Regions from separate parts of the Paraburkholderia largidicola genome, predicted to be linked through region 2. Evidence: riboswitches for the same ligand, from Rfam matches in the RefSeq annotation. Region 2 holds a riboswitch; the other holds the start of a gene.
The links. Region 2 has a riboswitch for glycine ahead of gcvT (glycine cleavage system aminomethyltransferase GcvT). Riboswitches for the same ligand answer to the same signal wherever they lie in the genome.
Positions count from the first base shown of each region.

Region 1: linked by a shared signal. The riboswitch ahead of PPGU16_RS26500 (D-amino acid dehydrogenase) and the one ahead of gcvT (glycine cleavage system aminomethyltransferase GcvT) in region 2 are both predicted to bind glycine.

Region 1 covers NZ_AP023175.1:2,202,840-2,207,258, reverse strand. The annotation lists gene PPGU16_RS26510 (LysR family transcriptional regulator) at 1-240, shown strand, start outside; gene speB (agmatinase) at 252-1,229, opposite strand; glycine riboswitch at 1,524-1,613, shown strand; gene PPGU16_RS26500 (D-amino acid dehydrogenase) at 1,760-3,037, shown strand; gene PPGU16_RS26495 (DUF4148 domain-containing protein) at 3,258-3,569, shown strand; gene PPGU16_RS26490 (hypothetical protein) at 3,679-4,293, opposite strand; gene PPGU16_RS26485 (molybdopterin-dependent oxidoreductase) at 4,342-4,419, opposite strand, start outside.
Region 2 covers NZ_AP023174.1:3,640,886-3,645,304, forward strand. The annotation lists gene PPGU16_RS16240 (hypothetical protein) at 80-439, shown strand; gene PPGU16_RS16245 (hypothetical protein) at 520-1,134, opposite strand; glycine riboswitch at 1,562-1,674, shown strand; glycine riboswitch at 1,727-1,867, shown strand; gene gcvT (glycine cleavage system aminomethyltransferase GcvT) at 1,956-3,074, shown strand; gene gcvH (glycine cleavage system protein GcvH) at 3,178-3,558, shown strand; gene gcvP (aminomethyl-transferring glycine dehydrogenase) at 3,626-4,419, shown strand, end outside.

The sequences.
Region 1 (4,419 bases), on a different replicon from region 2:
GGCCGCGCGATGCTGATTCTATCGGGCAACTACGTGGGCTTTCTGCCGCCTCACTATGCGCAGCCCTGGGTCGACAGTGGACTATTGGCACGCATCGATCCCGAGCACTATGTGACGCATCTGGATTTTCAGATCATCACGCGCAAAGGCGCCGAATCGGCGCGAGTCGTGCAGGCGTTTAGCAACCAGCTGCGAGCGGCGGCCAGGAAAGTCAGCCGGACCGCACGCAGCAGCAAATAGCTAAACAGAACTTAGCGGGAAAGGTTTCGTTTGACTTTGCGTTGATGCATTACGCGGCCAATCGTATTCAGCAGCAGTTGCGCCGCCAGGATCGACGTCGAGCCCGAATGGTCGTAGTCCGGTGCGACTTCCACGAGGTCGATACCGATCACGTCACCCTGCTCGGCAAGACCAGCGAAGAGTTCGAGTCCTTCGTAGTACAGCAGGCCGCCGTGGCTCGGCGTGCCCGTGCCGGGCGCGATCGACGGATCGAAGCCGTCGATATCGATGGTCAGGTAATAACGGACGCCCTTCGGGATACGGTCCAGGACGCCCTGGATGCCGAGGCGTCTAAGGTCGCGCACCGAGATAATGTCCGAGCCCATCTCGCGTGCCTGGGCGTAGCCTTCGCGCGCAGTCGACGAGACATTGCGGATGCCGATTTGCGTCATGCCGGACACCACGCTTTTTTCCGCCGCGCGCCGCAGCGGATTACCGTGGCCATGGCGCACACCATGGCGCTCGTCGACGAAATCGAGGTGGGCGTCGATATGGACGATGTGAAACGGCTCCTGACCTTCGAACGCATTGATGCACGGAATGTTGATCGAATGATCGCCTCCCATCACCACCGGCAACGCCCCCGCCGCCAGGATCTTGCGCACGCCGTATTCGATGTTGGCGTGACTCTTCTCCGTATTGGTGTGCACCATGTCCGCATCACCGATATCGACAATGCGAACTTCGTTGGTGGGCAAGTACACGACGTCGTCTTCGAAGTCGTACGCGCCGCCGTGTCCGAATGAGAACAGCGTCGACGCGTCCCGGATCGAGCGCGGACCAAACCTTGCGCCCGCCCGCCACTGCGTGCCGCAGTCAAAAGGAGCGCCCATCACTGCGACATCCGCATCGATTTTGTCCCAGTCGAGACACAGCGGAGACTTCGCGAACGTGCAGATTCCAACAAAGGGCAAATTGAGCCGACCGGTTTCGTAGCTATTTTCAGACATGATATTGCACTCGTCCTGTTGATCGTTCAGATAGGTGCGGCGCACCAGGCGCCTTCTTCACGGCCGGAGCATCGTCCGTTGTGACGAGCCGGCTGTGCATCTGGAACTGAGTCTAGGCAAACAGATTCGACGGAAAAATGCCCAATATCAGAAACACACTTCGGGAGAATCCGAAGCATCCCGGACACCGCCTGATCGCGACGGGGCCGCCACGCACCGATCATGATGTTGAGTACCGTCTATTTGAAAAGACTTGCCGTCGTTTCTTTGAGGTAGTAGCCTTGCGCTGTTCTACAACGAAGCACGGGAGAGATCGTCCACCGCGACGACGCCGACGGAGCAACCGCCCCGGAAACTCTCAGGCAAAAGGACCGTGCAGCGAGAACATCTGGAGAGCGGCGCTTGCGCGCCCACCGAAGGGGAGCGATTACCGTAGCCGGTAATGGCGAAACTCTCAGGTACATGGACAGATGGGGCATTGACGCCGGTAAACATCGGCCGGCGATGCTCAACCAACACTGGACCATGTCATGTCCCATATTGCCATCATTGGCGCCGGAATTACGGGCGTCACCACTGCTTATGCCCTCGCCCGGCGCGGTTATCGCGTCACCGTTCTCGAACGTCATCGCTATGCGGCAATGGAAACGTCATTTGCCAACGGCGGTCAACTATCGGCCAGCAACGCCGAGGTCTGGAACAGCCGCTCCACAGTGCTGAAAGGCCTGCGGTGGATGTTCAACCGCGACGCGCCTCTCCTGATGAATCCGAAGCCGAGCTGGCACAAGTACAGCTGGATCGGCGAGTTCCTGCGCCAGATTCCGAACTATCGCAGCAACACGATCGAAACGGTGCGGCTAGCCATCGCTGCACGCGAGCACATGTTCTCTATCGCGGAGCGAGAGCACATCGATTTCGACCTCGAACGACGTGGCATCTTGCATTTCTATGCCACCCGCAAGGAGTTCGACGCCGCGACAAAGGTCAATGCATTGCTACGTGAAGGCGGTCTTGACCGGCGCCCGGTGACACCCGACGAAATCCGCGCCATCGAGCCGACGCTTCATGGGCAGTTTCACGGCGGCTTCTTCACCGAGTCGGATTCGACGGGCGACATTCACAAGTTCACGCGTGGACTTGCTGAAGCCTGCGTGCGTCTGGGTGTCGAGTTCCGCTACGACACGACCGTGCAGTCCATTTCCGAAGCCGCAGCGGGTGAATTGACGATTGCTTCCGTGCACGAAGGTCAGATTGATACGCAGAGCTTCGACCGCGTAGTGATCTGTGCGGGTGTCGGAAGTCGTGCGCTAGCCGCGTATGTGGGAGACCACGTGAACGTTTATCCGGTGAAGGGTTATTCGATCACCGTGTGCCTCGACGACACAGCAAGCCAGCACGCCGCGCCTTGGGTCAGCCTGCTCGACGACAACGCCAAGATCGTCACCAGCCGTCTCGGCGTCGATCGCTTCCGTGTTGCTGGAACGGCTGAGTTGAATGGCCTGAACCGTGACATCCGCTCGGATCGAATCCAGCCTCTCGTCAATTGGACACGCACGCATTTTCCGGACATGTCGACGGCGCGCGTCATTCCGTGGGCTGGGCTGCGCCCCATGCTGCCAGGCATGTTGCCCAAAGTGGGCCCCGGTCGTCGACGCAACGTTTTCTACAACACTGGACACGGGCATTTGGGTTGGACCCTCTCGGCAGCGACTGCGGAGGCCGTGGCGGAACTCGTGGCCGGTAGTCTGCCCAACTTGACGAGCGTGAAGCCCGCGAGAAAGCGGACGGGCCTGCCCGTCAACGTCTGATAAGCGTCTCCTGCCGACAGCATAGGCCCCGCGTCGCGCGGGGCCTCGATTGTTTTCAGAAGTACGATGATCATTCGAGACGCTGACGTCTGACCTCCTTCTCTTTGTATAGCGCGCCACTTCTGGTGACTGAACTGAGGCACAATAAACGCGGAAGTCACGCGCGACCGGCGATATCGCACCGCTTGCGTTGCGCCAATCGGATGCATGGAGACGCGCTATGGAGAATCTCCCGAGAAACTGGTCGACGCATGCTGCGTTGGCGCTCCTGCTGACTGGATGTGCCGCTGCCGGCGCGCCGCAAAGTGGGCCACATCTGAGCCCAACAGAGTGCCGTGACCTTGCCGCGCTTAAAAGCAACGCGCCTCCGACGAGAGCGCAACAACAAAGCGAGCTCTCGGCGCTGAGGAAAGCGGGCTACAACCCGTCACCATGGAACGACGACCCGAAATTCCCAGAGGATCTACACGCCGCGCAACGCCTCGTCGACCATTGGTTTCAAACGGAGTGCCAGCAGTCTCAACCCGGGTGAAGCTCCGGAGCCGCCAAGAATCTCCTCAGCCCCCGCGAGCAGCAACCGCGCGTCGTATTGCAGCGCAGCGATGTGCCGCCAACGACGCGGGGTCACCCACAAGGCACATTTACATCGGCGGTGCGACGCCGTCCTTTTCAACCACGACGAATTGCGCGCCGTAGCTCCCGCCGCTGGCCGGAGCCGCCACCACGAACACTTTCTTTCCCGCGATCAGATCAGCACGCGTGGCGGGCGCGAGCGTCACGACGGGCACGTTGGCCGGCACCGTGATCGAGTTGCTGCCGCCCTTGTACGAGAGTTTCAGGTCGCGTCCGCTGGTGCTCTCGACAACCGTGTCCACGTTCGCATTCGTCATCGAGCTGTTGGCGCCGAGGTCCCACGCATAGTGACCTTCGCCTGTGCCGCGCGCAGCATCGGGGAACACCAGCACTTCCTTCGCGGTCAACTTGCCGTCGGGACCGGGCGTGGCCGCTGCGCCGACATAGGAGCCCGGATTGATATCGGCGAGCTGGATCGCCTTCACGGCGCTGATCTTCGACGCGTCGCTCATGGCGATCGTCACGGTTTCGCCACTGCGGCGATGCACTGTCAGCGTATTGCCGGAGAACGACACGATGTCCCCACGGATACGCTCGGGCTTCGCCGAAGGAGATTGAGCGAACGATGCACTGGCAAGCGTGAGCGCGACGACGGAAGCAGCGAGCTTGAAACGAATGGACATAAGGACTCCGTTGGTGTGATGTGATTAAAGATATCTGCGGCGTGCGGCTCAGGATCCGCCGAACCAGTTGTAGCCCTGGTTTTCCCAGTAGCCGCCGGGAAATTCGTTCGTCACCGTGATGGCGAC
Region 2 (4,419 bases):
GCCTGCGACGCGTCATCGCGCGTTGCGGGCCGACCGTTGCTTCCCATACTTACCGGGATCAACCAGAAAGGAGAATTCCATGCAACGTATCGTTCGCGCGCTCGGTAGCTTCGCGCTAGTTTCTTCGCTCGCCGCATGCGTGGCCCCACCGTCGCGACAGCTTGCCGAGCCAGGTAACGCGCCGAATCCGCACGAACTGGCCGTGCACCGCCTCGAACAGGTCGACGGCCGCATCGACAATATGGGCCGGAATATCGACACGCGCGTGAGCCAGGGCCGTTATCCGCCGCCCGAAGGCGCCGCGCTGCATCACCGGCTCGATACGATCCGCCACGAAGCGCACGACATGGCCGGCCAGCACGGCGGCGGCCTCACGGGCGACGAGCAGCGCGTGCTGAATCAGGAACTGGATACGGCGTCGGCGGCCATCAACCGCTAGAGACGACAACCTTTCACTTCCAGTCATCGCCACATCGGCGCGTGGGCAGCATTGAAACGCCCATGCGCCCGCCTATGCCGTCACATCGCGGCGACCACACGCTCCCGCAACTGGGTGTAGACGGTCAGGTATTCGCCGCGCCCCGTCGCAACGGCCGATCGCTTCAGCGCGTCGAGCATCACCAGTTCTTGCGCGGCACGCGCTGAATTCGGGTAGACAAGCGGGAGCGCGATCGGGTTGAACGAGACCGTGCGCCACCCGTTCTGCGTGGCAAGTAGCAAAGAGATCAGTCGCTCGATGACGAACACCTTGACGGGCGTTTCGCTCAGGTTATGCCGCGTTCCTTCGTTCAGGGCGTGGCCAAGCGGGGAGCAATTGCTCTCTGCGATATTGAATATGATCTCTGCCTGACTGAACCAGTGCCGCCAGAAACGAGGCTTTGCAACAAAATAGTTGCAGTACACCGTGTTCGAAGAATCCATGATCAGCGTGCGGAGATCGACACCGGGCGTCAACAGCGATGCGATTTCCACGAACGACTCCCATGCGTTCGGATGCTCGGCTCTTCCCTGCAAGAAAACGTTGGGGAACAATGCGCCCGCATCGAAAAACGGCGAGAAGGAGACAATATCTGTCGATTCAGGCTGAGTCGCGAGGAACGCGTAGACATCGCTTGCCTCGAGATTCGTCTTCATCGCGAACTTGGGCGACAGAAATCCATAGAAAGCGTTGTCGTCCAGTTCGTTGCCGAGAAGAAAGTTCCGGATCGGCCAGTACTCACACCAGTCGGGCCGTTGACCCACGTTGTCGAGCGGAATAAAGCCCTTATCCAGAATGGCTCGGGTCGGCTCCGAGTAGAAGATCTGATAAATGTGCGCTTGGGTCATCGCTTGATGTCGAACTAATTGGGGACGCAAGTTGCCACCTTGTCAGAAGTATCCAACACGTCCTTCCTTGGTAATTGGTCAATCAATTGCCATGTTCGAGGTCAATTCGGTCGATAGCGCGTCCCTGTAGACGACCATATTTTTGAAATCATTGTCGCGTCCGCGGCCGCTACGCTTGCGTCCGCGCAGGCCCGGCGCCGCAATTTGACATCCCTCCGCCCCTCGCGTACATTCGCCGCACGCGTCGGGAGAGCGCGCCGTCCGCTGTCGTTTTCAGAACGCCCAGCAGCCAGCGCCGCCGAAGGGGCACACCCGCAAACTCTCAGGCAAAAGGACCGACCGCGTCGAAAAACCCGCTCGTCATCCGGTCATAGCGACCCCAAATTGACTGAGCGCCCGTTTTTCGCACTCTGGAGAGCGGCAGTAGCGCCGGTGCACTCAACCGCACGCGCAGGCTGCCCACCGAAGGGGCGCGCGCCAGCCCATCAGCACTCGCTGACGGCAGCGCAATCTCTCAGGTATCGAGGACAGAGGGGGCATGCAGTTATCGCTCGTTGGCCCGAGATGGGATCAGGCCGCGAGGGTTTCGCCGCATGGCCTTTCCTGTTTAGCGACGCCCCGAGGCCCCGATGACCGAACTCAAACACACCCCGCTCCACGCCACGCACCGTGCGCTCAATGCCCGCATGGTCGACTTCGGCGGGTGGGACATGCCCGTCAACTACGGCTCGCAGATCGAAGAGCATCGCGCCGTTCGTACGGACGCCGGCATGTTCGACGTCTCCCATATGTGCGTCGTCGATTTCACGGGCGAGCGCGTCCGCGCTTTCTTCGAGCGCGCGCTGGCGAACAACGTCGGCAAGCTGCAAGCCCCGGGCAAGGCGCTCTACTCCTGTCTGCTGAATCCCGAAGGCGGCGTGATCGACGATCTGATCGTCTATTACTTCGGCGAAGATCATTTCCGCGTCGTCGTGAATGCCGGTACGGCTGAGAAAGACGTCGCGTGGTTCAACAAGCTCAATGACGACAAAGGCTTCGGCCTGACCATCAAGCCGCGCCGCGACTACGCGATCGTCGCCGTGCAAGGCCCGAACGCGCGCGAAAAAGTCTGGGCGACCGTGCCGCACGCACGCGCCGCCAGCGAAGCCCTCAAGCCCTTCAACGCCGCGCGCGTCACCGATACGCCGTTTGGCGAACTCACCGTCGCGCGCACCGGCTACACGGGCGAAGACGGTTTCGAGATCATCGTTCCCGCCGATCACGTCGAAGCGCTGTGGAACGCGCTGCAGGCACAGGGCGTGCGCCCCGCCGGTCTCGGCGCGCGTGACACGCTGCGCCTCGAAGCCGGCATGAATCTGTACGGCCAGGACATGGACGACGACGTGTCGCCCCTCGACGCCGGTCTCGCATGGACGGTCGACCTGTCCGCGCCGCGCGATTTCATCGGCCGCGCAAAGCTGGAAGCGGACGGCTCGAAGTCGTCGTTCGTCGGCCTGATCCTGCACAAGGACAACGGCAAGGCGGCGGGCGTGCTGCGCGCGCACCAGAAGGTCGTCACGGCCGCTGGCGACGGCGAAATCACGAGCGGCACCTTCTCGCCGACCATGCAGGAATCGATTGCGTTTGCGCGCGTGCCGAAGGGCGTGCAGCCGGGCGATGTCGTCCACGTTCAGATCCGTGACAAGGCACTTCCCGCCAGCGTGGTTAAACTGCCATTCGTGCGCAACGGCAAAGTGCTCGTCGGCTGATCGGTCACTCGATGAGCGTCACGAGACAGACACCGGACAGACACGAAAGCGTCGCGTGCGACCCACCATTTAAACCAACCGAATTACCGCATAGGAGCATCCGATGAGCATCCCGGCCGATCTGAAATACACCGAATCGCACGAATGGGTCCGCACCGAGGCGGACGGCACGCTGACGGTCGGCATCACCGACCACGCGCAGGAAGCGCTCGGCGACATCGTCTTCTTCGAAGTGCAGCAACTGGGCCAGACCGTCTCGGCAGGCGATACCGTCGCCGTCATCGAATCGGTGAAGGCGGCTTCCGATATCTACGCGCCGGTTTCGGGCGAGATCATCGAAGCGAACCCGAACGTCGCCGATACGCCGGACGCCGTGAACAGCGCGCCGTACGACAACTGGCTGTTCAAGATCAAGCCGGCTGCGGGCGCATCGGAAGACCGTCTGATGGACGCCGCCGCCTACGGCAAGTCGATCGGCGAATAAGCCACTCACTCACGACAGGCGCGGCGTTCGCCACGACAGAAGAACGCCGCGCCAGCAGGAACATTCAATGAAGCTCGAACACCCGGATCGTCTGATGAACCGCACTCCTCTCTCGCTCGCCGCGCTCGAAGTGCATGACGCCTTCGCCGAACGGCATATCGGCCCGGATACGGCCGATCAGCAGTCGATGCTCGAAGCCCTCGGCTTCGCATCGCGCGCCGCGTTGATGGACGCGGTGATTCCGAAGACGATTCGCCGCCTGGACGCGCTGCCGCTCGGCCCCTTCGCCCAGCCGAAGAGCGAAGCCGAAGCGCTCGCCGCGCTGCGCGAACTCGCGGACAAGAACCAGGTGTTCCGCTCGTACATCGGTCAGGGCTACTACAACGCGCACACGCCCACCGTCATCCTGCGCAACGTGCTCGAAAATCCGGCGTGGTACACGGCTTACACGCCGTACCAGCCGGAAATCTCGCAAGGCCGCCTCGAAGCGCTGCTGAACTATCAGCAGATGATCGTCGACCTGACAGGCCTCGCGATCTCGAACGCGTCGCTGCTCGACGAATCGACGGCCGCCGCCGAAGCGATGACGCTGCTGCAACGCGTCGGCAAGCCGAAGTCGAACATTTTCTACGTGGCAGACGACGTGCTGCCGCAAACCATCGAAGTCGTGAAGACGCGCGCGAAGCCCGTCGGCATCGAAGTGAAGGTCGGTCCGGCTGCCGAGGCGGCGAGTTCGAATGCGTTCGGCGTGCTGCTGCAATATCCGGGCGTGAACGGCGACGTGCTCGACTACCGCGCGCTCGCTGAAGCGATCCATGCAGCGGGTGGCCACGTGGTCGCCGCCGCCGACCTGCTCGCGCT